DNA from 2 places in the Arthrobacter sp. 2MCAF15 genome. Region 2 is predicted to be linked to the other one. Evidence: predicted binding sites of a transcription regulator. Region 2 holds the regulator's gene; the other holds the start of a gene.
What was found. The regulator HrcA, encoded in region 2, represses chaperone genes, less so after heat shock. The targets are predictions, from matches to a motif close to TTNGCACTCGNNNNNNNCGAGTGCNAA.
Positions count from the first base shown of each region.

Region 1 (14,202 bases), on a different contig from region 2:
ACGTCGAAGTCGGCGACCACGAGTTTGCCGCCCGGGACCTTGTACTCGCCATGGTGACGGGCGCCGTCGTCGTCAGTACTGGAAACAGTGGCCACGGGATGCGATGTCATGGCATCCATCCTGCCGCATGCTTCCGCCAACCCGCGACACAGGGAACCCGCGACGCCGGAAGGCCGCCGAGTGGTGAATCAGCCCAGACGCAGGAAGCCCGCACCGTTGCCGGTGCGGGCTTCCTGCAAGACCTTGGGGAAGAAGAAAGTTACTTCTTGCCGCCGAAGCCCTTGAAGCGAGCGTTGAAGCGCTCGACGCGGCCTGCGGAGTCCATGATGCGCTGCTTGCCCGTGTAGAACGGGTGGGACTCGGAGGAGATTTCGACGTCGATAACCGGGTAGGTGTTTCCGTCTTCCCACTCGATGGTCTTCTTCGAAGACACGGTGGACTTGGTCAGGAACTTGACGCCGGAAGCCAGGTCGTTGAAAACAACAGCTTCGTACTTCGGGTGAATATCAGACTTCATAATTGGACCTTTGTTCGCACAACTGGATTTTGCCAGTTGCCAGGTATGAATGGGATGGCCACGGAATGTACCGGACGGCCAGCTATCAATCATAGCCGATTGCCGGTGCACTGACGAACACCATTGGCGCACGTCAGCGCGGCGCAACCTGGCTTCGCCCTGGTCCTCATATTGTTGCCGGGTAGTTTTCCGTGAGCTCACCCGGTGAGGGTGAGGCGACGCACCTCACCCGGGCACAGGATGGAACTGTGGCTGTCCGTCGGATTGCCTGTACCCAATGAGAAACGGAGGTCATCAGTATGGCTGAGTCACTGGATGAACTAGGGCCGGTGGACTGGCTCGTCGTGGAGTTCCCCGGGCCCGACTTCGGTAAGGGCCAGATCGCCCCGTTCCTGGAGGACCTGGTCAAGCGTGACCTCATCAGGGTGCTCGACATGGTGTTCCTGAGAAAAACCGACGATGGCACGCTCGAGACGGCCGAAATCTCTGACCTCGACCCGAGCGAGCTCGGCGAGGTGCGCATGGCCGAGGCCGACCTGGCCATGGTGCTCTCTGAGCAGGACGTCATGGACCTGGCCGAGACGATCGCGCCCGGCCACTCCGCCGCGGTGCTGGTCTGGGAAAACCAGTGGGCGGCTCCGTTCGGCGCGGCCGTCCGGAAGGCCGGAGGCCAACTCGTGGCCAGCGGCCGGATCCCGACCCAGGCCGTCATCGCAGCCTTCGAGGCTGACGCCGAAGCCCAGTCACCCGAAGAAGCCAAGGAAGGAGCCTGACATGCCACTGGCAGCACGACGCAGACGACCCTTCTGGGTCATGCGCACCCCACTTTGCGAACTGCCCGGGCAGGACCGGCGGGCTTACCCGGGCAAAGACCTACTAGCACCCAAGTTCTCCCGGTCACGCGGCCGGGAGAACGGGGGCGGCACCGTACAAAAGTCCGTTGACAACATCATTGAGAGTCCCTTGGGCGGAGTTCCCAGAACGCAACCGCCGACGCCGCAGCGACGTTCAGCGAATCGACGCCCGGGCGCATCGGGATCTTGACGGCGAGGTCGACGGCGGCCAAGGTTGCCGGGCTCATGCCCGCGCCCTCCGTGCCCAGCACCAGGGCCAGCCGTTCCGGCTGGCGGGCCGCGAGTTCGTCGAGGTCGACGGCGTCTTCCGTGAGCTCCATAGCCGCCACGGTGAAGCCCTCCCCCTGAAGCGCAGCCAGGCCTGCGGTCCAGTCCTCGAGCCTGGCCCACGGCACCTGGAAGACGGTGCCCATGCTGACCCGCACGCTGCGGCGGTAGAGCGGATCCCCGCAGCGCGGCGAAACCAGGACGGCGTCCACGCCGAGGGCCGCCGCGGAGCGGAAAATGGCCCCCACGTTCGTGTGGTCCACAATGTCTTCCAGCACCGCCACCCGGCGGGCTCCGGCGAGCAGTTCCGCCAGCGGCACCGGGGCGGGCCGGTGCATGGCGGCCATGGCGCCGCGGTGCAGGTGGAATCCGGTGATTTCCTCCAGCAGCGCCGCCGAGCCGACATAGGCCGGGACCTCTGGGTACTGCTCGAAGACATCCGCCAGGTCCTCGGCCCACTTCTCGGCGAGGAAGAATGACCGCGGCCGGTGCCCCGCCGCCAGCGCCCGGCGCAGGACGCGGGAGGATTCGGCGATGTACAGGCCCTCGGCCGGTTCCCGGAGCTTGCGCAGGTGCACGTCTGTGAGCCGGGTGTAGTCGGAAACCCGCGGGTCGTCGGCGGATTCAAGAAAGTGAAAGGTCACGGGCAGGTCATTTCGGGGCTCTTTGAACGGTCGGGGGCTAGAGGCGGGGCTATTTGAACAGGTTGGCGATCATGAATCCCAGTGCCACAAGGCCCAGGGTGAAGATGACGCCGCGCAGGACCACCGGGGAGAGCCGGCGGCCTACCTTGGAGCCAATGATGCCGCCGATCAGGGAGCTCACGGCGATCAGGCTGACCACTCCCCAGTCGATCCGGTCGAATGCGAACAGGAGGTAGGAGCCGGCGGCGATCACGTTCACGCCCAGGACCAGGATGTTCTTCATCGCGTTGGCGTTCTGGATGGTCCCGGTCATGAAAATGCCAAGGATCCCCACCAGCAGGATGCCCTGGGCCGCGACGAAGTACCCGCCATAGACTCCGGCCAGGTACACCAGCACGACGAGCAGGACGCCGTGGCGCCGGTCCCGGATGGCGTGCTCGGGGTTTTCCTCGCGGGCCTTCACCCAACGCTGGAGCCGCGGCTGGAAGACCACCATCAGCAGGGCAAGCACGATCAGTACGGGAGCGGCGTAGTAGAAGACTTTCTCCGGCAAATGCAGCAGCAGATAGGCGCCGGTAACGGCGCCCAGCAGCGAGGCCGGGAGGAGCCGGAGCAGCTGCCTGCCGCGGCCGGCGAGCTCCCTCCGGTAGCCCCAGGCGCCGGTGGCGTTGCCGGCCACAAGCCCCATCGCGTTGCTGATGGAGGCGGTGACGGGGGGATAGCCGAGGGCGATCAGTACAGGGAACGTGACCAGGGTGCCGGATCCGACAACGCTGTTGATGGTTCCCGCCCACAGCCCGGCGAAGAAAATGAAGGCGCTGTTGAGGAGCTCCACGCGTGGTCAGCGGCCCCGGTCAGCGGCTGGCGGTGGCGGTGTACCGGCCTGCGTTGACGGTGACGTCCAGCGGCAGGCCGAACGTTTCGCTCAGGTTTTCGGCCGTGAGGACCTCCGGCAGCGGACCCGACGCCACCACTCCGCCGTCGCGCATGAGCATCGCGTGCGTGAAGCCCGGCGGCACTTCTTCCAGGTGGTGGGTGACCAGCACGATCGCCGGGGCGGCGTCGTCGCGGGCGAGCTCGCTCAGGCGCTGGACCAGGTCCTCGCGCCCGCCCAGGTCCAGACCAGCGGCCGGCTCATCAAGGAGCAGCAGCTCGGGATCGGTCATGAGGGCGCGGGCGATCTGGACGCGTTTGCGCTCCCCCTCGGACAGCGAGGCGAAGTGGCGGTTGAGCAGCGGGCCAATGCCCCACTCGTTCAACAGGCCGAAGGCGCGCCGCTCGTCGTTCTTCTCGTAGCCTTCGCGCCAGCGGCCGGTCACACCGTAGGCGGCGGTGACGACGACGTTGAGGACCTTTTCCTGCTCGGGGATCTGGCTGGCCAGCGCGGCCGAGGACAGCCCGATCCGGGGCCGGAGTTCGAACACGTCGACGGAACCGAGGACTTCCTCAAGGATGCCCGCCACTCCGGACGTCGGGTGGATCCGGGCGCCTGCCAGTTGGAGGAGAGTGGTCTTGCCGGCGCCGTTAGGTCCGAGGATTACCCAGCGTTCGCCTTCCTTGACCTGCCAATCGACCTTGTCCAGGAGGGTTTTAGCCCCACGTACAACGCTGACGCCGGCCATTTCAAGAACATCACTCATAGGAGTAGACACTAGGACAAAATAGCGGAGGACTGATAACCGGCGCTGCAGGCTGCCGTGGAGCGTCACGCGGCGGCGGCCGGGGCGCAACGAATTCGGGCCGTCCAGCGCGTGCTCGCTAGGATTGAGGCCATGAGTTCGAACGTGACCGCAGTCAGCTATGGCCTGAAACTTTCCCCTCCCGACATCCAGCGGCTGCGTTCGCTCCTGACCGCCGCGGGGCTGGGCGTCGGGGCCGAAAACCGCACCGGAAACGCCCGCTTCGAGGTGTACGCGGCGGACTGCACAGTGGATGGCTCACTGGACGGCTTGCCGGACGGCGCAACAGACGCTTCACTGGCCGCTTCCCTGACAGGCGCGCGCCGCACGCTGGCTGCCTCAGGGATCGACGGCGTGGACACGGCGCTGGTTCCCGCGGCACTGCGCAATGCGCCCCGGAAGTTCCTCATCATGGACGTGGATTCCACCCTCATCCAGCAGGAAGTCATCGAACTCCTGGCCGCCTATGCCGGCAAGCGCGAGGAAGTCACGGCGGTGACCGAGGCGGCCATGCGCGGGGAACTGGACTTCGCCCAGAGCCTGCACGCCCGGGTGGCTGTCCTCGCGGGGCTGCCGGCCGACGTCGTCGATTCCGTCCGCGCCGAGGTCCGGCTGACCGAGGGCGCCGCCGAACTGGTGGCGGCGTTCCGGGCCGCCGGCCATGCCGTGGCCGTGGTGTCCGGCGGGTTCAACCAGATCCTGCGGCCGATCGCCGAAGACCTGGGGCTGGACTACTGGATCGCCAACGACCTCGAAATCGTCGACGGCGCCCTGACCGGCAAGGTCCTCGGCGACGTCATCGACCGGGCGGCCAAGGAGAAGTACCTGCGCGAGTGGGCCGCTGCCGAGGGCATCCCGATGGAGCACACGATCGCCGTCGGTGACGGCGCCAACGACCTCGACATGCTCGGCGCCGCCGGCATCGGCGTCGCCTTCAATGCGAAGCCGGCCGTCCGCGCGGCCGCTGACGCCGCCATCAGCCTGCCCTACCTAGACGCCGTGCGGTACATCGCGGGGGTCTGAGGCGTTAACCGCGAGATGGCACGTCGCGGCAATGTTTGCGAAAAACATTGCCGCGACGTGCCACCTCGGTCGGCCCGGGGGCCTGCGCTACTAGTTGGAGCCGGTGCCGGCAGCCGTGTCTGCGGCCTTACCGAAATAATCGGCGCCGCCAACGTATTCGGTGTGGCCGGTCTCGACGTCGGCGGTAGCCATCTTGGCGACCTCCGCGGCGAACTCCTTGACCGAGTACAGCTTGCCGGCCTCGGCGCGTCGGGCCTCGATGGCGCCGGGGTTGGACCGGTCAAGCAAAGTGGCCGTGACGGTGCCCTCGATCATGTCACCGGAGACGACGACGAGCGAGATGCCCTTTTCCGCCAGGGCGGGCACGAGTTCACGCAGCGCGTCCTCGCCGGCACGCTTGCTGCGGGCGACGGGCTCGTACTCGGGCATGGTGGGAACCGTGCCGATGAAGTGGGCCTGGTGGCTGGTCACGAAGACCACGCGGGAGCCCTCAGGCATGAGCGCCACGGCGGCGTTGAGCATGTTCAACTGGGCGTCACGGTTCAGCTTCAGCGCGTAGCCCTCCTCCATGCCGGTTTCCATGCCGCCGGAGGCGTTGAGGACCAAGAGGTCGAGCGAGCCGAAGTTCTCCATGGCGGCGCTGGCGAGGGCCTGGACGCCTTCCTGGGTGGTGAGGTCCGCCCCGACGGCAGCCGCACGGCCGCCGTCGGCTTCGATCTCCGCGACGACCTTGTTGGCGCGCGGCGCCTTCTGGCGGTAGTTCACGACGACGGCCGCGCCTTCGCCGGCGAGGATCTTGGCGATGTCTGCGCCGATTCCGCGCGACGAACCGGTCACGATCGCAGTCTTGTTGTCCAGCAGTCCCATACGAGCTCCTTTTGTTCCAAACGTCCAAACACTGTGGGTCTGCAATCCATCATGCCAGCGGATCGTGCCTTTACAGTTGTTGAGCGTCCACAAAGAAGCCCAGACAGCGTAGTTCCCGGGGTGACAGGAACCCGCTGATGGCAGGGTCAGCTGCGGTCGATCCTGATCTTCGTCGTCGTTTCCCCTGTGACCACCTCGGGAGCCGGTGCACGGACCTCCAGCACGCCGTCCTTGTACGTGGCCGTGATGTCTTCTTCCTTGGCCCCTTGCGGCAGCGCGATGCTGCGGACGGACCGGCCGTAGCGGAACTCGGAGCGGTAGCCGGCCTTGCTCTTGTGCTCGGACTTTTCCTCCCGCTGCACCGCGATGTGCAGCATGCCCTCGCTGACCGAGACGTCAACGTCCTGGTCGGGGTCGATCCCGGGCACTTCCGCCCGGACCACCAGCGTGCTGCCCTCCTGGAACTGTTCGATTTTGATCCCGGGCGCTATGGACAGATCACCATCGAGGAAGCGGCGGACCGGTTCCAGCATGTCCGAGGGCGTCCACTTGCTGAGATCACTCATGATTTTCCTCCTGCGTCCACGCCCCTGCCATGGCATGGGCTGGGGCTGTGAGGCCATTAGACGCTCCCGGAGTCCCGGTGCCAAGGGCAAAAAGGCCCAGCGAAGAGGACAGCGGACGACGGCGGATACCGCCGTCGTCCGCTGTGTTCGGAGCTAGTGGCCCATTCCCAGGCCGCCGTCGACCGGGATGACCGCACCGGAGATGTAGGACGCCTCGTCGCTGGCGACCCAGCGAACCACGTTGGCGACCTCGGAGGCCTCGGCGAAGCGGCCGGCCGGGACCTTGGTCAGGTAGTCCTTCTGCGTGGCCTCGGGCAGCTCGGCGGTCATGTCCGTGTTGATGAAGCCAGGCGCGACCACGTTCGCGGTGATCCCGCGGCCGCCGAGCTCGCGGGTGAGCGAGCGGGCGATGCCCACCAGGCCGGCTTTGGAGGCCGAGTAGTTGATCTGGCCCGGCGCGCCGTACAGGCCGGAGACAGAGGAAATCAGCACCACGCGGCCCTTGCGGGCACGGATCATGCCCTTGGACGCGCGCTTGATGACCCGGAAGGCGCCGGTGAGGTTGGTGTCGATCACGGAGGTGAAGTCGTCCTCGCTCATCCGCATCAGCAGGGTGTCCTTCGTGATGCCGGCGTTGGCGACGAGTACTTCGACGGGACCGTGGGCGGCTTCGACTTCCGCGAATGCGGCGTCCACCGAAGCCTCGTCTGTGACGTCCGCCTTGACGCCGAGGATGCCCTCGGGCAGTGAAGACTCGCTGCGGAAGGTCACCGCCACCTTGTCGCCGTTGGCCAGGAAGGACTCGGCAATGGCCAGGCCGATCCCCCGGTTTCCGCCGGTGATCAGAACGCTGCGGCCGGTGGTGGGTGTTTCAGACATATGGGGCTCCGGGATTCTGCGGCAGGGAGGCCGCGCTGGGGGCTGGATTTTTCCTGCCTCCGATCTTAGCGCCCGGTTCGCATGCGTTTGGGCGGCTCCGCCGATGGTGAGAGAATTGGAGTAAGCCTTGGGAGCGTGATCTGACAGCCGTGACACTCAAAAACCGACCCGGTGCCCCTGTGCCCGGGAGGCCGGACGCCGAGTCCGGCGGTACCGAGGTGCACAGCATCACAGACGCCGCTGCTGCGCATTCGGACGAGATGCACCAGCGGATGGTCAAGTACGCCGTCGCCATGGGCATCCGGATGGTCTGCCTCATCCTGATATTTGCCGTGGATGGCTGGTTCAGGCTGATTCCGGTGCTGGGGGCCGTCTTCCTGCCGTGGGTGGCCGTGGTGATCGCCAACGGCAGCGACAAAGCGGAAATCCACAGTGACTCCCTCTTGGACTACGCTCCGCTCGCAGAGCTGGATGCACCGGCTCCCGCCGGGCCGGCCGAGCCGTACGCCGGCGATGACGCCTCGGGAACGCTGCTGCAAGGCGAGCTGATCGATGATGAAAACGACGACGACGACCACGGACGGGCAGCTTCATGAACCTCTTTGACCTGGCCGGGGGCGGCGGGGACACCCCCGCAGGCCCCGGCACCGTCTGCTCCCGGAAGGCCTGCCGCACGGCGGCGGAATGGCAGCTGTTGTGGAACAACCCCAAGATCCACACCCCGGAGCGGCGCAAGATCTGGCTGGCGTGCGGAGAGCACCGGGCCTGGCTTGAGGACTACCTCCAGACGCGCGGGCTATGGAAGGAGACGGTGGCCTTCGCTGAGGACTCCGTCCCCCTCGACCAAGACGCAGTCCCCCTCGACCCGTCAGGCAGGATCGGCTGAATGTACCGCTTTCTCTTCTCCAGTAAATGGCTGGGGTATTTGTTGCTGGCCGCGATCTTCGCCGCGGGCTGCGTCGGACTGGGCCGGTGGCAGATGGACCGGCGCGCCGAGACGCTGGCCGAAATCAACAGGGTGGTTTCCAACTACTCTGCAACGCCCGTGCCGTTCGCCGATGTCCGCGACCAGTTCAGCCGGCTGAATCCGGAGCGCGAGTGGACCCAGGTGGAGCTCAAAGGCAGCTACGACGTCGCCGGCCAGCGCATCGTCCGCAACCGCCCGCTCAACGGCCAGCCCGGCTATGAGGTGGTGGTTCCGTTCAAGCTCGAATCCGGCGAAACCGTCGTGGTTGACCGCGGCTGGCTGCCCATCGGCAACAACACTCCGGGCCGGCCGGACTCGGTTCCTGCGCCGCCGCAGGGTCCGGTCACAGTCGTCGCCCGGCTCAAGCCGGCCGAACCCGAGCTGCAGCGCGGCGCCCCGGAGGGGCAGCTGGCCTCGATCGACCTCGCCACTTATTCCACCCAGCTGGGCTATCCGCTGCTCACGGGAGCCTACGGCCAGCTGGCCTCAGAGTCGCCGTCGGTCCAGGACATGCCGTTCCCGTTCCCCAAACCCTCCACTGACGAAGGCACGCATCTTTCCTATTCGCTGCAGTGGTTCGCGTTCGGCATCCTGATGTTCGTCGGGTTCGGTTATGCGGCCCGGCAGCAGGCCCGAAACGCCGCGATCGATGCGGAGGACGCCGAGGCCGACGCCGCCGAGGGCGTGTTCCTGCACTCCAGCGGCCCGGCCGTACGCCGCCGTCCCGCTCCCCGCAAGCGCAAGAACGCGACCGCGGAAGAAGAGGAAGACGCCATCCTCGACGCCCAGGGGTTCTGAGCAGTGAGCACTGATTCCTTGCCCGGGCCCGTGGCGAACGTCAAGCGCGCCCTCACCTCGCTGGGCGTCGCGGACACCGTGACGGTGTTCGACTCGAAAGTCCCCACGGCTGCTGCGGCGGCCGCCACACTGGGCTGCGACGTCGCCGCGATCACCAACAGCCTCATCTTCGACCACGAGGGCACGCCGCTGCTCATCCTGGCCAGCGGCGCGGCCAAAGTAGACGTCCACAAGGTCGCTGATCAGCTGGGCGGCGGGAGAATCCGCCGGGCCTCCCCCGAATTCGTCCTGGAACACACCGGCCAGGAAGTGGGCGGCGTGGCCCCCGTTGGCCATCCGGAGAAGATCCGGACGCTGCTGGACACGTCGCTCGCGGCCCACCCCCTACTCTGGGCGGGGGCAGGCGACCACAACTCGATGTTCTCGATCGCCTATGAGGACCTGCACCGGATCACGGGCGCGGAAGAGATGCTGGTCCGTTAGGAGTTGGCTGCACTGAGCGGTGACAACCGCACGAGCGCGGCGGTGCGGGTGATTTGTGTAGCGTGCGTCTAAGCGAGGCACGAGCGAGCACGCGGCAAATTACCTGCGCCGAGGCGCGGGCTCAGCCGCCCTGAGGAACCAGCCCAGCGCCCTACGCCAGCGTGATCAGGTCCAGGTAGTCTTCGTTCCAGTGGTCCTCGATGCCATCGGGCAGCAGCACGACGCGCTCCGGGTTGAGCGCCTCGACAGCACCTTCATCGTGGCTGACCAGGACGACGGCGCCGGTGTAGTTGCTCAGGGCGCCGAGGATTTCGGCGCGGCTGGCGGGGTCGAGGTTGTTGGTGGGCTCGTCCAGGAGCAGCACGTTCGCGCTCGAGGCCACAATGGTGGCCAGCGCCAGGCGGGTCTTCTCACCGCCGGAAAGCACACCGGCGGGCTTGTCGACGTCGTCGCCGGAGAACAGGAACGAGCCCAGGATGTTGCGGACTTCCGCGTCGTTCATGTCGGGGGCGGAGGAGCGCATGTTCTGCAGGACGGTGCGGTCGACGTCGAGCGTCTCATGTTCCTGGGCGTAGTAGCCCACCTTCAGTCCGTGGCCGGCCACCACTTCGCCGGTGTCCGGTTTGTCGACGCCGGCGAGCATCCGCAGGAGGGTAGTCTTGCCGGCACCGTTGAGGCCCAGGATGACCACCTTGGAACCGCGGTCGATCGCGAGGTCGACGTCGGTGAAGATCTCGAGCGAGCCGTAGGACTTGCTGAGGCCGTCCGCCGTCAGCGGGGTCTTGCCGCAAGGTGAGGGATCCGGGAAGCGCAGGGCGGCTACCTTGTCGTGCGCGCGGACGGCTTCGAGGCCGCCGAGCAAACGCTCGGCACGCTTGGCCATGTTCTGCGCGGCGACTGCCTTGGTGGCCTTGGCCCGCATCTTGTTGGCCTGGTCGATGAGGACCTGTGCCTTCTTCTCCGCGTTGGCGCGCTCCCGCTTGCGGGCCCGCTCGTCCGTTTCGCGCTGGGTGAGGTAGCGCTTCCAGTCCATGTTGTAGAAGTCGATCTGCGCGCGGTTGGGGTCCAGGAGGAAGACCTTGTTTACCGTCGCTTCGAGCAGTTCGGTGTCGTGGCTGATCACGATCAGGCCGCCCTGGTGGTTCTTGAGGAACTCGCGGAGCCAGGAGATGGAGTCGGCGTCGAGGTGGTTGGTGGGCTCATCGAGGAGCATGGTCTCGGCATCCGAGTACAGGATGCGCGCGAGTTCCACGCGGCGCCGCTGACCACCGGAGAGGGTCTTCAGCGGCTGGTTCAGCAGCCGGTCCGGCAGGGCAAGGTTCGAGCAGATCGCCGCCGCCTCGGCTTCGGCCGCATAGCCGCCAGCCGCCAGGAATTCGGATTCCAGCCGGTCATAGCGGTTCATTGCCTTTTGCTGGACCGCGGCGTCCTCGCTGGCCATCTCTTCATGGGCGACGCGGAGCTTGCCCACCGCAATGTCTAGGCCGCGGACGGACAGGATCCGGTCCCGCGCGAGCTGCTCCATGTCAGGGGTGCGCGGATCCTGCGGCAGGTAGCCGATTTCGCCGGTGCGGGTTACCTTGCCCGCGGCGGGCAGGCCCTCGCCCGCGAGTACCCGGGTCAGCGTTGTCTTGCCTGCACCGTTACGGCCGACCAGGCCGATCTTGTCTCCCTTGTCGATCCGGAAGCTCACCTGGTCCATGAGGAGGCGGGCGCCGGCGCGCAGTTCGAGATCCTGGACGGTAATCAATGCAGCTAAGGCCTTTCACAACAGGGAATGCCGCGGCACGACGGGTGGAGTCTGGGCGGAGCCGGGACAGGGCGGTGCGAGAGCACGGCCTCTACAAGTCTACCGGCACGGCCCCGGCTCCCTGACATGGGCTCCCCCGGTGCCGGTTGGCGCCGGGCGGGGGCTGCGGGGCAGCCATCATTGGCGGCGCCCTCCAGCAATGGGCCCGTCGGTTAGTGGGGCGTCTACAAAAAACCCGATCCGCCGCGACCGTACAGTCAATATCAAGATTCCGATTTCCGCCGCAGCATCTGACAGGAACACCATGACCCAGACCCGCCATCCCGACACAGCCAAGACCCCGCGCCGCCGGGTCCGCTGGAATGCCACCGATCTTGGCCTGATCGCCGTCTTTGCCGCCCTCGTGGCCGCCTCCGCACTGATCGCCGCCATTCCTGTCGGCGGCCTCGGCGTACCCATCACGCTGCAGACCCTCGCGGTCATGCTCACGGGGCTGGCGCTGGGCGCGGGCCGGGCCTTCGCCGCCGTCGGCCTCTACCTGCTCCTGGGCTTCGCGGGCCTGCCGATCTTCAGCGGCGGCCGCAGCGGGCTGGGCGTCCTCGCCGGACCCTCCGCCGGCTACATCATCGGGTTCCTGCTGGCCGCCACGGCCGTAGGGTGGCTGGCCGCCGTCGTGCTCGCACGCACCGCCAACCGCACCGGAAAACTGCGCGCCGTCCTCCTGTTCGCCGCCGCGATGGTCAGCAGCATCATCTTCATCCACGGCCTCGGCATCCTGGGCATGATGGTCAACGCCAAGCTGGACTTCTCGAAGGCCTTCATCGCCGACCTCGCGTTCTACCCCGGCGACATCATCAAGAACGTCCTGGCCGTCAGCGTCGCCCTTGCACTGCACAAAGCCTTCCCGGATCTGCTGCTGCGCCGCGTCCGGACGGCTGACACCCGCCCGTGAGCAACATCATCCTGGACCGGGTGACGGTGCGCGTGCCGGTTGACGGCCGCCCCGCACCCAAGACACTGCTCCAGGAACTGTCGCTGGACCTCACCGAACCCCGGATCGGGGTGATCGGGGCCAACGGCTCAGGCAAGTCCACCCTCCTGCGGCTCATCAACGGGCTCGTGGCACCGAGCGATGGCACGGTGGCAGTCGACGGCGCCGATACCGTCCGCGCCGTGCGGGAGGTCCGCCGCCGCGTGGGCTTTGTCTTCACGGATCCGCTCTCCCAGCTCGTGATGCCCACGGGACGCGAGGACGTGGAACTGTCCCTGCGCCGCTCCATCCGCAACGGCACAGAGCGCCGGGCCCACGCCGAATCTGTCCTGGATCGGTTCGGCCTCCTGCCGCTGGCGGACCAGAGCATCTACGAGCTCTCCGGCGGCGAACGCCAACTCCTGGCCCTGGCCGCGGTCCTCGCCGTAGACCCGGACGTGCTGGTCCTGGACGAGCCGTCCACGCTCCTGGACCTCCGCAACCGCGAACTGCTGCGACGCACCCTGGCAGGCCTGCGCCAGCAGGTCATTCTCTCCACCCACGACCTCGAGCTCGCCGAGGATATGGACCGGGTGCTGGTGGTGGACGCCGGCAAGGTCGTGTTCGACGGCGAACCGGCCTCTGCCGTCGCGCATTACCGTACCCTGAGCGCCGCAGGCCTGCCCATAGGTGGGGGCGGGCCGGGTGGTGGGCCCGGTGGTGGGCCCGGCGAAGCCGGAACCGCCCGGGACGGGCGGGACGGGCGCGCGGGTGAGCGGACCGTCGCGGAGCAGACCCGGCTGGAGCAGTCGTGAGCAGTCACGGTTTCCTCCTGGCCACGTACGCGCCGGGCTCGTCCGTGATCCACCGAACGCCGCTGTGGCTGAAATTCGTGCTGGTGGTTGGCTGCGGAATGACTTCGTTCCTGATCGCCGACTGGGCCGTGTCCGCCGTCGTGCTGATGCTGCTGTGCGGGCTGTTCCTGCTCAGCGGGGCAGGTCCCGCCCGTCTGCTTCGCGCGGTGAAGCCGGTCCTGCCGGTCCTGCTGGCCATCGGCCTCTTCCAGTGGTGGCAGCTCGGCGCCCCGACCGCCGCGCGGATCGTGCTGAATGTCCTCGTCTGCGTTGTCGCGGCATCGATTCTGACCGCCACCACCCCGGTGCAGGCGCTGCTTGACGGCGTGGCCTCCCTGGCCCGGCCCTTCCGGCGGCTCGGGGCTGACCCGGAACGTTTCGCACTCACCATTGCCATCATGCTCCGCAGCATCCCGTTCGTGGCCGGGGCCTACGCCGACGTACGCGACTCTGCCCGGGCCCGCGGACTTGAACGGAACCCGCGGGCACTTGTGCTTCCGGTTTTCATCACCACGGTGGCCTTTGCCCGGCAGACCGGTGAAGCGCTGGCCGCCCGTGGGCTGGGCGAACCGGAGGACCCGGAGGACTAGCCCTCGGTGCCCTGGCCTGGCTCCGGAGTCCAGGCATTGGGAATGCGACGCCGTCACCAACCGCCGCGCGTCGGCGTGTGTCCCTTTCGGGCGTCGTCGGGCATTGCCATCTCGGCCCTCAGGCCCAGGAGCCGGATTGGCCGGCCCGCTTCGATTCCGGTTGCGAGGTCCAGGGTCCGCGCGAGGATTTCGCTCCGGTCGAATGTCTCGGGAATTTTCCTCGCATGGGTCGTGGTGAAAAACGGCGCGTACCGAACCTTGAGGGTCAGCTCAACCACGGGCCGCCCTTCGGCCACGACATCCTCGAGGACACGCGCCGTCAGCTCCCGCACGGCGTCGTCCACCTGGGCTGGCTCGGTCAGGTCCCGCTGGAAGGTGGTCTCCCGGCTGTGCCCGCGGGCAACCCACGGCGTGTCGTCCACGACGCTGGCTCCGTCCCCACGTCCGAGCTCCGCATACCAAGGACCCATCCTGGGGCCGAACTCCGGGACCAG
Region 1 is NZ_JBFRGZ010000004.1:278,151-292,352, reverse strand. Features, by position in the region: gene AB4089_RS07275 (lipoate--protein ligase family protein) at 1-110, opposite strand, end outside; gene AB4089_RS07270 (type B 50S ribosomal protein L31) at 260-517, opposite strand; gene AB4089_RS07265 (DUF6325 family protein) at 817-1,290, shown strand; gene AB4089_RS07260 (TrmH family RNA methyltransferase) at 1,467-2,282, opposite strand; gene AB4089_RS07255 (sulfite exporter TauE/SafE family protein) at 2,332-3,117, opposite strand; gene AB4089_RS07250 (ABC transporter ATP-binding protein) at 3,137-3,922, opposite strand; gene serB (phosphoserine phosphatase SerB) at 4,055-4,984, shown strand; gene AB4089_RS07240 (SDR family oxidoreductase) at 5,075-5,851, opposite strand; gene AB4089_RS07235 (Hsp20/alpha crystallin family protein) at 5,998-6,417, opposite strand; gene AB4089_RS07230 (beta-ketoacyl-ACP reductase) at 6,571-7,296, opposite strand; gene AB4089_RS07225 (DUF3099 domain-containing protein) at 7,446-7,892, shown strand; gene AB4089_RS07220 (hypothetical protein) at 7,889-8,182, shown strand; gene AB4089_RS07215 (SURF1 family cytochrome oxidase biogenesis protein) at 8,183-9,061, shown strand; gene AB4089_RS07210 (YbaK/EbsC family protein) at 9,065-9,544, shown strand; gene AB4089_RS07205 (ABC-F family ATP-binding cassette domain-containing protein) at 9,696-11,294, opposite strand; gene AB4089_RS07200 (biotin transporter BioY) at 11,599-12,246, shown strand; gene AB4089_RS07195 (energy-coupling factor ABC transporter ATP-binding protein) at 12,243-13,079, shown strand; gene AB4089_RS07190 (energy-coupling factor transporter transmembrane component T family protein) at 13,076-13,708, shown strand; gene AB4089_RS07185 (DNA polymerase IV) at 13,762-14,202, opposite strand, start outside.
Region 1: a site for HrcA is predicted at 6,475-6,501, ahead of AB4089_RS07235 (Hsp20/alpha crystallin family protein). Genes of this name have one in related genera too.

Region 2 (14,202 bases):
GGACGAGTCCAAGGACAAGGCCAAGAAGTAACGGTGCTCGTCATGACAGTTGCTGCAGTGCCGGCAGGCCGGGCCCATGCCTAGCGTTCTTCCCCTCGGCGACCCTGCGCCGCCGGACGGGCTCCTGCCCGCCCAGGCGCGCCAGGGCGCAGACCAGCGCGCCTTCGGGCTGTACGTGCACATCCCCTTCTGCGCGGTCCGCTGCGGGTACTGCGACTTCAACACCTACACCGCCACCGAGCTGGGCGGCGGGGCGTCCCAGGACGCCTACGCCGCCACCGCGATCGCCGAGGTGGAATTCGCTGCCCGCGTCCTGAAGGAATCCGCCCTGCCGGACCGCTCCCTCAGCACGGTGTTCTTTGGCGGCGGCACGCCCACGCTGCTCCCGGCCGAGGACCTGGCCAGCATCCTTTCCGCTGCCATCGACGCATGGGGCCTGCAGCCCGGCGCCGAAGTGACCACCGAAGCGAATCCCGATTCCGTCACCCCCGAATCCCTGCAGCTGCTGGCCGACGCCGGGTTCACCCGGGTGTCCTTCGGCATGCAGTCGGCCGTGCCGCACGTGCTGAAGGTCCTGGACCGCACCCACACGCCCAGCCGCGTGCCCGAAGTGGTGCAGTGGGCACGGGACGCGGGCCTAGCGGTCAGCCTCGACCTCATCTACGGCACTCCCGGGGAGTCGCTGGAGGACTGGCGCTACTCGCTCGAGACCGCCCTCTCTTACGCGCCCGACCACATCAGCGCCTACGCGCTGATCGTTGAGGACGGCACCAAGCTCGCGGCCCAGATCCGCCGCGGCGAAGTCCCGCAAATCGACGACGACGATCACGCCGCGAAATACGAACTCGCGGACGAGCTGATTTCCGCGGCCGGACTCGCCTGGTACGAGGTCAGCAACTGGGCCCGCACCCCCGAGCAGGCCTGCCGGCACAACCTGGCCTACTGGCGCGGCGACGACTGGTGGGGCATCGGACCAGGGGCGCACTCGCACGTCGGGGGAGTGCGGTGGTGGAACGTCAAGCACCCCACCGCCTACGCCAACCGCCTCGGCACAGGGGCCTCACCCGCCGCCGGACGCGAAACGCTGGACACCGAAACCCGCAACGTGGAACGCGTCATGCTGGAGGCCCGGCTGAACTCCGGACTCGACGTCCCAAGCCTCGGCGGCCTGGGGGACACCGGACGGCACGCCGTTGCGGGACTGATCGCCGACGGCCTCGTGGAGCCTGCAGCCGCTTTCAAGGGCCGGCTCATTCTCACCCTCAAGGGCCGCCTGCTGGCTGACGCCGTGGTCCGCAGGATCCTGCCGGACTGAATAGCCCGCTTAACTGAAACTGCCGGTCCGAATTACCCGGACACAAAGGTGCCGGCCGCTACGCCCCGAGGGGCAGCGGCCGGCTCTTTTGTGTGAGGTTTTTGTTCGGAAAGGCCGGGCTACTTAATCCAGCGCAGGTTGAACTCGTAGCGGTGCGGCTGGCCACGGTTGACGTGGATGCCGGCGGCTACTGAGAAGCAGGTCACGGCGATCCAGATCACGGTGGCGAGCACGGCAAAGAGATTGCCCACCACGGGAATGAAGACCAGCAGATTGGCTAGCACCGCGGCGATCGTCGGCGGCAGCGTGAAGTTCAGCGCTTCCTTGGATTCCTGCGCCGTGAACGGGCCGCGGTCTTTGAAGATGAGGTAGATCAGCAGCGACGGCACGCAGCCCAGGATGCCGCCGAAGTGCGCGAGCGTGGCCCACTGGCGGTCCTCGCTGGCCGTCAACGGCAGCGCATTTGCCGGAACGCCATGGTACGGGGGCTGGCCATGGCCGGCCTGGTTGCCCGTGTGTTCGCGTGCGTTATCTGCCACGGTGAAGCCCTTCGGATTGCGGTGATGCGTTGCTGCCTGGGTTGTGCCTGGAATAGCCGGAGCCGCGCTGGGAGCGCGGCCGCCGATTCAAGAATACTTGCTCTGGCGCGGAAATGGAGATCAGGGAGCGTCAGAGCTTGCGCCGGCTAGGGCACAGTGAGGAAGTCAATGACCTCTTCGACGCGGCCCAGCAGGGACGGCTCCAGGTCCGCGTAGCTGCGGACCGCCCCCAGGAGTTTCTGCCAGCCGAGGCCGATATCCTCCTTCGTCGAGTGCGGCCACCCGAAAGCCGTCAGGATACCTGTCTTCCAGTCGACGCCGCGGGGGATCACGGGCCACTGCTCAATCCCCAGGACCGCCGGCCGGATGGCCTGCCACACATCGACGTAGGGGTGGCCCACGATCAGCACGTTGCCTGCGGCGCCCGGTGAGGCCATGACGGCGTCGGCGATCCGCGACTCCTTGGAGTCGGCCACCAGGTGGTCAACGAGCACGCCCAGGCGGCGCCCCGGGCCGGGACCGAAGTCCGCCACGGCGGCCGCGAGGTCGTCAATGCCGTGCAGGGGTTCAACCACGATGCCCTCCACCCGGAGGTCATCACCCCAGACCTTCTCCACGAGCTCGGCGTCGTGCTTGCCTTCCACCCAGATGCGGCTGGCCTTGGCCACCTGGGCGCGTTGCCCGGCCACCCGGACCGAGCCCGACGCCGTGCGGCCGGCACCGGCGGCCGGCGCCGCCTTCCTGGGGGCCGGAGGCATCAGCCGGATCGGCTGCCCCTCCAACAGGAAGCCAAAGCCTAAACGGAAGGAGCGGGACTTGCCCCGACGGTCCTCCAGCGCCACGACGTGCATGCCGCCGGACTTCTCCACCCGGGTCACGGCACCCACCCAGCCGGACTGGACTTCCTCGAGGACCATCCCGCGTTCCACCGGTACCTCCGGCAACGCGGTCTTGGCGGGGGCGGACAGGTCCTGGGGTCCCCAGTTCTGGTACGACATCTCTACACGCTTACTTTGCACTCGGAATGTACGGCGGTCAGTGGAACTCTCCGTGGCCTGCACCGGACCACAGGGGCGCGGCGCCGGCGGAAGCGGCCACGGTCCCCGCGCCCGATGTGACGGGAAACGCGATCCCGCAGGCCACGCCTGGAGCGAATCCAATGCTAACAACGCGGCGAGTCATATTAGACTGGTTAGCACTTAGGCATGTCGAGTGCTAACACTTGTTCCGTTGCGGACCACGCGCACCAGTTCTGGACGCGGACCGTACAACGCGGGCGGCACCGACTGCGGGACAGTCGATTGGAGGTGGAGCGTGAGCGAACCGCGCAAACTCGAAGTGCTGCGCGCCATCGTGGAGGACTACGTCCATTCGCGTGAGCCCGTTGGTTCCAAAGCGCTCGTTGAACGCCACCATCTCGGCGTGTCCAGCGCCACGATCCGCAATGACATGGCGGCGCTGGAAGACGAAGGCCTGATCACAGCACCGCACACGAGCGCGGGCCGGATCCCCACCGACAAGGGCTACCGGCTCTTCGTCGACCAGATCTCAGCGGTGAAGCCGCTGTCTCCGGCCGAGCGCCGGGCCATCCAGGCGCTGCTGGAAGGATCCGAGGACCTCGACGACATCCTTGACCGGACCGTGCGGCTCCTGTCGCACCTGACCAACCAGGTCGCCGTCGTGCAGTATCCGCTGCTCAGCCGCGCCAGGGTGCGGCACATTGAGTTCGTGCTGTTGGCACCCCGCAAGGTGCTGATCGTCCTCATCGCGGACACCGGCAAGGTGGAGCAGCGCGTCATCGACGTCGGACAGGACATTCCCGACGACGCCCTCGCCGACCTGCGTACAAGTTTCCTGGCGAGCCTCTCGGGAACGCCGCTGAGCCTGCTGCCCCAGCTTCTGCCCACAGTGGTTGCCAGCGGCCCGCCGGCGCGCCGGGGAGCGGCCCAGGCCCTTGCCCGTGGCCTCGAGGCGCTGGCCACGAGCAGCCGCGAGGAGCGGATGGTCATGGCCGGCACGGCCAACCTCGCACGCTCCAACGTGGACTTCCCGCTGAGCATCGGCCCGGTCCTGGAGGCGCTCGAGGAGCAGGTGGTCATGCTCCGCCTGCTCAGCGAAATGGCCGAAGACCCACGCGGCGTGACCGTCAGCATCGGCCGGGAAAACCCCTACGACGGTCTGGCCGAGGCCTCCGTCGTGGCCACGGCCTACGGCCCGGACGCCACGGCCAAGGTCGGTGTCCTTGGACCCACCCGGATGGACTATCCCACCACCATGGCCGCCGTGCGCGCGGTGGCCCGCTACCTTTCGAGGATCCTGGGGCCCTGACCGGCCCGGACCCAGCACGACTTCTTGCCCCACCGGCAGTACGAAAAGGAAGAGATACACACTTTGAGCAGCCACTATGACGTTCTTGGAGTCTCCCGCGACGCAACGGGGGAGGAGATCAAGAAGGCCTACCGGAAACTGGCCCGGACCCTGCACCCCGACGTGAACCCGGGAGAAGACGCCTCGGACCGGTTCAAGGCCGTCACCCATGCCTATGAGGTCCTCTCCGATCCGCAGAAGCGCCGGGTCTATGACACCACCGGCAATGAAAACGGCACCGACAACGGCTTCGGGGGCGGCAGCTACTCGGGCCAGGGCTTCGCCTTCCAGGACATCTTCGAGACCTTCTTCGGCGCCGGTGGCGGCCAGGGCGGCCCGGCATCCCGGGTCCGCCGCGGCCAGGACGCGCTGATCAGCGTCCGGATCGACCTCCGCGACGCGGTGTTCGGCGTCAACAAGAAGCTCGAAGTCGACACGGCCGTGGTCTGCCCCACCTGCGACGGATCCTGCTGCCGCGAGGGTACCCACCCCGTGCGCTGCGACATCTGTGGCGGCAGCGGCCAGGTCCAGCGCGCCGTGCGCTCCATCCTCGGCCAGGTCATGACGTCGGCACCCTGCGGGTCCTGCGAGGGCTTCGGCACCGTCATCAAGGACCCCTGCAACGAATGCAGCGGCCAGGGCCGGATCCGCAGCCGCCGCTCGCTGACCGTGAAGGTCCCGGCCGGCGTCGGCACCGGCACGCGCATCCAGCTCTCCGGCCAGGGTGAGGCAGGGCCGGCCGGCGGCCCGTCCGGGGACCTGTACGTGGAGATCCGGGTCAACAACGACGCCACGTACGTCCGCGACGGCGACGACCTGCACGCGAGCCTCAACATCCCCATGACGGCCGCCGCCCTCGGCACGGAAATTTCCCTCGACACCTTCGATGGGCAGCAGGAGATCGACGTCAAGGCCGGTACACAGTCCGGCGAGATCATTACCCTGCGCGGCCTTGGTGTCACCCACCTGCGCGGCCATGGGCGCGGCGACCTGAAAGTCCACCTGCAGGTGGAAACGCCGGGCAAGCTGGACGCGGCCCAGGAGGACCTGCTCCGCCAGCTGGCCAAGCTGCGCGGCGAACACTTCACTGCGGGAAAGCTCGCGGCCAGCGGCGGCGTCTTCGCCAAACTCCGGGACCGGCTCGGTAACCTGTAGCGGTGAGTAACCCGGTCTTCTTCACCGCCCCAGGCACCCTGGACCAGCAGGTCCCCGGCTCCGCCTTCGTCCTTGAGGGCCCTGAGGCCCGCCATGCTGTCACCGTCAAGCGGATCGCCGTCGGCGAGACAGTCGACATCGCCGACGGCGCCGGCAAGCGCCTGACCGGCACGGTGACCGCCGTCGCGCCGGCCGAGCTGACCGTCGAGTGCGTGGATGTCGCCGACGAGCCGCGGCCCGGGATCCAACTGGTGCTGGTCCAGGCCCTCGCCAAGGGCGACCGCGACGAGCTGGCAGCCGAAACGGCCACCGAGCTGGGCATCGACGCCGTCGTTCCCTGGCAGGCTGAGCGGTCCATTGTGCGGTGGAAGGCCGAACGGGCCGCGAAGGCGCACGCCAAGTGGCAGTCGGTGGTGACGGCGGCGGCCAAGCAGGCGCGCCGGGCCTGGATTCCGGAGGTCAGGGCGGCAGTCGACAGCACCGGGCTGCAAACTGCCGTTGCGGCCGCGGACCTGGCCGTCATTCTGCACGAAGACGCCGTCCGCCCCTTGCGGAACGTCCTCGAATCCTGGCTGGAAACCGCGCCGGCCGGCGACGCCGGATCCCGCGAAGTGCTGTTGATCGTGGGCCCGGAAGGCGGCATCAGTCCGCGGGAAGTGACCCGGTTGTGCGACGCCGGGGCCGTAACGGCACTCCTGGGGAACCACGTGCTGCGCTCGTCCACCGCCGGGCCCGCCGCGACCGTGCTGGCCAACGACATCCTCGGCCGCTGGTAATCGGTCTGCCTGGATAGCCCAGCTGACCTGCCGCAGGCCGTGTCGCAGTGGCTGGTTGAGAGAGGCTAGTTGACCGCGAAGCCTATTTGAAGCCTATTTGACTTCGAAACCGCGAGTGTCCTGGAATACTTCCTTGGCGCTGTCCGACGAATCCACCTGGGACACGTGGACCTCGTAGCGGCCCGGGCCAAGGTTCACGGACAGGGTGAACAACCCGGAATGGATGGAATCCGCTGACGCCGTCGCGCTGCCGTTGAGGTAGGCACTCTTGGCGTTATCGCCGTCGACCTTGAGGATCTGCCAGCGGAGTTTCCCGCCCTGCACGGTGCTCCGGCCGGTGATCTTGACAGAACCGTCGGCTACGGACGTGCCTTCCTGCGGATCAATGATCCACACGGGAGCCACCATCCCGGCGCTGCGGGACGTCGGCGCGCCCAGCCGGACGTGGTTGAAGGCGACGTAGTCCGTATGACCATCAACCAGCACAACCACTTGGACCTGCTGGCCGGAATCGATCAGGCCCGCGCTGGCCGCGGCTGCCGTCGCGGTGTAGACGAGCTGCTGGATGGCGCGCTCGGCCATGGCGGCATCCACGTTGCTGTTGAAGGCATCCGCGGAGACATCCACCGTGATGACGTTCTTGCCGGAGATCGACGTCGCCAGCTTTTTCGGGTTCTGCCACGGCGTAAAGAAGTCCGGGTCCAGGGGCTTCTGGGACATCATCACGCGCAGGGCCCGCGTGACAGGGTTGTCCTGGTCCGGGACATCACGGAACTCACGGTAAAGGAATGCGTTGTCATTGCTGCGGCCGATCCAATACACCGGAGCCTTGTTCGACGTCTGGGCCGTTTCGAGCGGCGCGCTCGTGGCCGGGACGCCTGAGGCCGGAACAGGAATGAGCTCCGAGGGGCTGCTGGAGTTCGTGATGCCGCTCTGCGGTGTGGCCACGCAGCCGGACAGGAGCAGGGCAGCGGGCAGCGCAAGCGCCAGTGCGGCGCGGCGGGCGCGCCCCATTGATAGCTGCTGAACTCCACGCTTCGTGATGCTGCTGTCCCTTTCCTCTAGCGCCCCGCTTGACGTGCCGGTCAGCGGCACGGCGCTCTTGGGGATGACCGAATTCCAGCATGGCACACGGGTGCGGCCCGTCTGCCGGGTTTGGGCCACGGCGCCGGAACTGCAATGGGAACGATATGAGGCCGATACAAACTTGATACCTAATTTGCTCCGGACCCGCCCGGCGCCCGCGGGTGGCCGGTCGGCATCGGGCGGGTCTGCGGCGGGCACTAGCCCCTTCCTGCGATGAGCTCCTTGATGGCCCCCTCGTGCAAGGCCAGGTAGACAGCGTCCCGGATCTGATTCGCCTCGGGATCCGTCATGGTCCGGGCGAGAGGCCGGAGCACCATCCGGATCAGCGCGTTGGCCTGTCCAGCGCCCTCCGGACTGGATGGCCTGTATTAGTCGGCCCGGAGTGTCAGCGTGTCCGGTCCGCTTTTCCAGGTGAGTGTTCCGCCGGACGATGTCATCTCGATGGGGCCCCGCAGGAAATGCAAAACCCACGCTTCCTGGGTTCCGGCTTCTGCGGGACAGCCCATGGCGCCCGAGGCCACATTTCCCGCGACGAGCGTATTTTCCCTGATCGTTGCGGGACCACTTGCCGGGTTACACGGAGTCTTGACGGCCAGTTGGAGTGATCCGGCCACAGTCGTAAGCCGTACGGTTACAGCGCCGGAGGCCACCCATGGAAGATCCTTGCCATGGGACGTGCCCGAAATGCTGACATACGAGGAGCACGACGCCGACGGCAGGAACCTCGCGCACACTTCCACGGGGGCCGTGGACGGTATTGGTGGATTAACGGAAGCGGGCGGACGGGTAGGGCCAGCAGTCCCGGGACTCACCGTGGTCCCGGGTGCGCAAGCCGTCATCAGAACGCCGGGCAACAGGACCGAGAACGCGCATTTCCAGAACCGAATCCGCCGCATTGCGCTCCCTTGAAGGCCAACATTTATCGGAGCCTATCCTTGGGTGCTGACCATGTCACTACAAAAGCTCTTGCTGATGCCGGGACACCGATGCGTGCCTGGCGCATGCAGCCAGAGCGAATTCTTCTCCTGTGGTCAGGACTTAGTGACGGCGGCGAGTTTGACGTTGTCCTGTTGTCCTTCCCAGATGCCGGTCAGTGTGAGTCGGCCGGCCGGTTGCCCTTCAAGATCCAGCCGGCGGATGACGAGTAGCTGCAGGTCCGCGGTCTCGACTGCGGTGCCGTCGGCGGTGTCGCGTGGGGTAGCCGAGGAGACGTTGGGCACTGCGTTGAGTGTTGGCCCGGTGCTTTGCACGAAGACAGATTCGGCCAGGATTTCGAGTTTTCCCTTCACATCAAGGTATTGCTTGGCCTGGGGGTGGCCGAGCATGATGCTCGCTGCCAATGCCGTCACGTAGACGGGATCAGCGCAGGCATCGTAAACCCATCGTTGGCCAAGAACCGAGTGCTGCATGGTTCCTACCAACCATGATTCCCAGCCGGCCAAGGGCTGGGCCCTGTACGTGAGCGGTACTTGAAAGATGGATCCCGCCGCAGAGACGATAATCGTCTCGATGCCGACCTCGCCAGCAGGGTCGTCGAACCGGTAGGAGCCTACTTTGCTCAGCCCCGCGGCGCCGGACTCCGGGAACCACGGCTGGCTGGGCAGCCACTCTTCGAGGAGTTCGAGTTTCGTCGGCTGCAATTCTGCTTGGTGGATGATCGCCATGACTGCAAGCCTAGCTGCGGCCGCCCGAGCCGGATACGGCGCCGCTGGATCCGAGCTTGTCAGATCCAAACTTCTCCGCCGCGGAGCTCTCCGTCCGCCGTCGATTAGGTTGAACCCATGATGATCGCAAAGCTGCACGACTCGGAGCCCGACATTGACACGGGCCAGGTGGGCCTTTTGGTCGCGGATCAGTTCCCCGAGTGGGCTGGTCTGACGCTGGAGCCGGTGGCTTCCACCGGGACGGACAACGTCATGCTCGCGCTCGGCGACAGGCTCGTCGTACGGCTTCCCCGCACGGCAGACGCGGCGTCCTCGCTATCCAAGGAGTGGAAATACCCGCGCATGCTCGGTCCCCAGTTGCCTGTCCCGGTACCAATTCCCCTGGCACAGGGCGTCTCGGGCCGGGCCTACCCGTGGCCGTGGACGGTGTCCGGCTGGCTGGAAGGGGAAAACCCTGCCCCGGGCCACGCGTACGGAACCGACCTCGCGCTTGATCTCGCACGCTTCATCCGCGTACTGCATGGCGCCGACGTCGGGACTGAAGCGCCCGAGGAAGCGCTGTGGTCCTACCGTGGCGGCCAGTTGGCCGCCAGGGACGCGGCGACGCGTGCCGCGATCGCGAGCTGCGCAGGACTCCTGGACGTCCCGCTCCTTTCAGCGGCATGGGACGCGGCTCGGCAGGTGGCGGAGGGCGCCGGGGAGCAGACCTGGATTCACACGGACCTGCAGCCCGGCAACCTTCTGATCGCCGAGGCACGGCTCGCCGGTGTCCTCGACTGGGGTGGAATCGCCATTGGCGATCCGGCCGTGGACCTGATCGTCGCCTGGAACCTGCTGGAGGATAAGGGGCGCGCCGCATTTCGCGACGCAGTGGGCGTTGACCAGATGACCTGGGAGCGCGGCCGCGCCTGGGCCCTGTCGATTGGAATCATCGCCTATCCCTACTATGTCCACACCAACCCGGCCCTTGCGCGGGTTTCCAGGTATCAAATCGAGCAGGTCGTTGCCGACATCTCGCAGACGGTGTGAGGCTGGGCTTGCCGTTCGCCAATTCCCTATTGGAGGGAGGCGGTCAGGCGATACAGGTTGTCGAATACTTTTTGGGCTAGGGGTCGACGGAGCCAGTCCTCGAGCTGCAGCTCACGGCTTTCCATGCGGTACCCGTCTTCGATCCCCCGAATTGCGTCCACAAAACCGCGCCCGTGCACAAGTACGGATACCTCCATGTTGAGGCTGAAGGAACGGACATCCATGTTGCTGGACCCAATGACCGCAACCTCCTCATCGATGGTGAAGTGCTTCGAGTGCAGCACTTTGGGTGACCGGTAGAGGTAGATCCTGACGCCGGCGCGGAGCAGTGCCTCGTAGTATGAACGCTGCGCGTGGTAGACCATGCTCTGGTCTCCGACCTCGGAAACAAAGAGCTCGACGCTGAGCCCCCGCGCCGCTGCCGTGACGATAGCCATCAGGATGGATTCGTCCGGGACAAAGTATGGACTCGTGATGCTGACACGCCGCTCAGCTTTGTGGATGAGTGTCGCGTAGAGCTTCAAATTGTTGTCGTTGTCGAAGCTGGGGCCGCTGGGCAGGACTTGCGCGTCAATGAGCACAGAACTGTGGCTGACGCCTATGGGGTTTGAATCCAGTGGCAGTATCACATCCGTTTCGCTGTACCAGTCCGTCGCGAAGACCGCATCCAGTTCCCGGACCACAGGTCCCTCAACGCGCATCATCAGCTCGTGCCATTGGAGCCCGCGCTTCAGGTTGGCCTTCGTGTCGTAGCTCGCGTCGATGACGTTCTGGGATCCAGTGAATCCCACGCGGCCATCTACAACCAGGATCTTCCGGTGATTGCGCAGGTCCGGCCTCTGCCATTCGCCACGCCACGGCCGCACCGGCAGCATGGGGCGATATTCCGCCCCTATCTCCTGGAGGAAGCTCAGGGTTTCTTTCCGGCCGGGGAACTTCAGGCCAGCCAGATGATCGGACAGAACCCGGACGTCGATGCCGCGTAGTCTTGCCCGGGCCAACGATTGAAAGAACGGCGCTGTGGTTGCGTCCAGCACCAGGATGTAAAACTCCACGTGCACGTACTGGGTGGCCGAATCAATCTCAGCGATCATGGCATCGAAAGCGCCGTTGTAGTCGCCCAATAGGGTCGCACTATTGTCCGCGACCATAGGGAGCGCCCCAAGGTTGCTGTTCAACACCACCGCCGAATGCAGCCAGTCCGGCCAGTCAAGGCCGCGGCTGACCAGCGGGCTGCCTTCAGTCCGCGCCAGGACAAGATTGTTGATTTCGCGCTGTTTGTCGCGGCGGGCCTTGGGCAGTTTCGAGTAACCGACAAAGAAAAAAGCGACGGCACCAAGGACTGGGATGAAAATTATGGCGAGCACCCAGGCAATAGCGGAGGATGGACGGCGATTCATCGACACGAGGACAGTTGCGACGGTCACGAGGACTATGTGGATCGCCAGGAGGAGTAAGGCCAACGTTTCCGGGTCCTGAAAGAATTCGCGCACTGCTTCCTAGCCGTTCTTCAATGCTGCGAACGCCATCAGACCAGCACCCGGCTCTTGGTTCTTTCCTCAGGTAAGAACAGGGATGCTGTGAAGAACCAGCAGAAAGTGTCCCAAAAGTTTTCCCAGAAACCCATTTGTCTTTCCTGCTCTCAAAAATGCTTTCTCGTTTCCGGGACGCTCTGTCCCTCAGCCCTGTCCATGGAGGGTATGACTTATTGTTGGCGTCAAGTCCGGGGTGGGCCTCACCCGGTGCGGGTGAAATCCCGGAAATCTTGGCATGCGGGCCAAAGGAGCCCAGAGTTGCCCTCCGCTAGAGTCGGACCATGAAACGGGCAGTGATCCTTGGAGGTACCGGTGTCCTCGGGCGCGCCATCGCGTGGCGGCTGATCAGAGCCGGCTGGGCCGTGGAGATCACAGGCCGGGACCGCAGAAAAATGCCGGTTGAACTGACGGAAGCCGGGGCACGGTTCATCGTCGCCGAACGTCGTGACGACGAAGCCCTGGCTCGTGTAGTCGGCGGCGGTGCGGATCTGCTCGTGGACGCCGTGTGCTACACGGAGGCCGACGCGCGGCAGCTCCTTCCGCACCTTCCCGCCGTGACCTCGGCCGCCATGCTCTCGAGCAAGGCCGTCTACGTTGACGCCGCCGGCAACCACGTCAATTCCGATGCGCCGCCCCGCTTTGACGCCCCCATTCTCGAAAGCAATCCGACTATGGTGCCCGGCGCGGGGAAGTACGACTCCCGTGAAGGCTACGGAGCAAACAAAGTCGCAGCGGAGCATGCCCTGCTGGACAGTGGCCATCCGGTGACGGTGATCCGGGCGTCCAAGGTACATGGCGAGGGCGCGGCCATGCCGCGGGAGTGGATGTTCGTCAAGCGGGTGCTCGACCGGCGCCCGGCGGTGTTCCTGGCCCATGCCGGACTCGGCGGGGACCATACGACGGCGGCAGTCAACACGGCCGCCCTCGTGGAACGGGTCGCCGCCGAACCCGGGCCGCGCGTCCTCAACAGCGCCGATCCGGACGCCCCCAACGCCCGACAGATCGCGGCAGCAATCGCCCAGCATCTGGGCCACCAATGGGAAGAGGTGCTGCTCGATGCCACCGCCCCCGCCGGGCTGGGGGACCACCCGTGGGATTTCCGGCCGCCGTTGGTGCTCAGCACGAAGGCCTCCCTTGACCTGGGCTATGAGCCCGTTGGGACATACGCCCAGACCATCCCGCTTCAGCTCGACTGGCTGGTGCAGGCGGACGCTGCCGGAGCCGTGCCGGGAACCGACGATCCGTTCTTCGAGCACTACATCGACTACGCCCCGGAGGAGCAGTTCACCGCCAGTCGTCCCGGGCGGACACGTTAACGCGCACTACGAGGGCAAACATGGTTTGTCGACGAGGATGGCAGCCTGCGGGTGCTTCTCTGTCGTTCGGGGTGTGCGCACAAGCTGCGCGCGCATCTCAAATCCTTGCTCCGTGAACCGGAGCGCCACGTCGTCGGGGGCATGCAGTTCCGCGCGGAGCTGGACGTCGTGGCCGTAGGCGCGGTCAATAATGCGGTTGCCGCTGCCGGCGTGGAAGGCGATGAGCGCCGAGCCGCCCGGGCGGAGCACCCTCCAGAACTCCCGCGCGATCGCCGGCAGGGTTGCCAGGGGAGAGTGGATGATCGAATACCAGGCGAGGATGCCGTCCGCTGACGCGTCGGCTGCCGGCAGGTCGGTCAGCTCTCCCACTTCGAAGCGCAGTTCGGGATGGAGCCGTTGTGAGACCCTGACCATTTCGGGCGACAGGTCGATGCCGCTGACGTTCAGTCCGGAGTGGCTCAGGTAGCTGCTCATTCGTCCGGCACCGCATCCGATGTCGATCACCAGCCGGTCTGCCGTGGCGCGCATGTGTGCTGCGAAGTGGTCCACCATGGCCAGATCCAGGGGCGCCTCGAAGCTGGTATCCGGCAGCGCCGTCGAATAAGCCTCGGCAACCGTGTCATATGCGGATCTGACGTCTAGCAGGGTCTCGTGATTTGCCATTGATCGAGCCTACCGGCCATGGACGGCGGATTCCTCTTGCCGCTGCAGCCGCCCACGAGAGCCGGTGAGGGAACTGGGGAGGTAGTCCAGGTCCCGGCTGCGGTCGGATTCTTACGTTATGCAACGGGTCCGTGACGTGCTGTGTCGCTGCGCGACTGTGCGTTTCAACCGGGCTTGGGAACCGGGTTCCGTGGTGGTTGATTGGGGCTACCAGCGTCGAAAGGACTCGCCATGACGGAACAATCTGACCTCAGCCCGAAGACACTCCGCCACATTCTCGGACACTTCGCCACCGGACTGACGGTGATCACAGCAGCAACAAAGCACGGACCGGCCGGCTTCACCTGCCAGTCCTTCGCGTCCCTGTCCCTGGAACCGGCGCTGGTCACGTTCAGCCCGGCACGGACCTCCAGCACCTGGCCGCTGCTGCGCGAGGCCGGCCGGTTCACCGTCAATATCCTGCCCGCAGAACACCAGCACCTGGCGGCGCAGTTCGCCCGCTCGGGAGCGGACAAGTTCGCCGGCGTCGACCACTCGCCCTCGCCCCTGGGCAACCCCGTCCTGGACCAGGCGCTGGCCTGGGTCGATTGCGAACTGCACCAGGAGTACGACGGCGGCGACCACACCATCGTCGTGGGCGCGGTCCGCGCGCTGAGCGCCCGCCCCGACGCGGAGCCCCTGCTCTTCTTCAAGGGCGACTATGTGGGTGTCCGGTCCCGGGCCGGCGCGCTGGAGAGCGTGGCATGACCGTGAGCGC
Region 2 is NZ_JBFRGZ010000006.1:90,219-104,420, reverse strand. Features, by position in the region: gene lepA (translation elongation factor 4) at 1-31, shown strand, start outside; gene hemW (radical SAM family heme chaperone HemW) at 77-1,315, shown strand; gene AB4089_RS09250 (DUF4870 domain-containing protein) at 1,435-1,854, opposite strand; gene AB4089_RS09245 (DUF3097 domain-containing protein) at 2,001-2,852, opposite strand; gene hrcA (heat-inducible transcriptional repressor HrcA) at 3,169-4,182, shown strand; gene dnaJ (molecular chaperone DnaJ) at 4,246-5,376, shown strand; gene AB4089_RS09230 (16S rRNA (uracil(1498)-N(3))-methyltransferase) at 5,379-6,152, shown strand; gene AB4089_RS09225 (GerMN domain-containing protein) at 6,246-7,166, opposite strand; gene AB4089_RS09220 (META domain-containing protein) at 7,607-8,077, opposite strand; gene AB4089_RS09215 (CG0192-related protein) at 8,270-8,902, opposite strand; gene AB4089_RS09210 (aminoglycoside phosphotransferase family protein) at 9,020-9,931, shown strand; gene cls (cardiolipin synthase) at 9,958-11,424, opposite strand; gene AB4089_RS09200 (NAD-dependent epimerase/dehydratase family protein) at 11,748-12,782, shown strand; gene AB4089_RS09195 (class I SAM-dependent methyltransferase) at 12,789-13,445, opposite strand; gene AB4089_RS09190 (flavin reductase family protein) at 13,677-14,192, shown strand; gene AB4089_RS09185 (hypothetical protein) at 14,189-14,202, shown strand, end outside.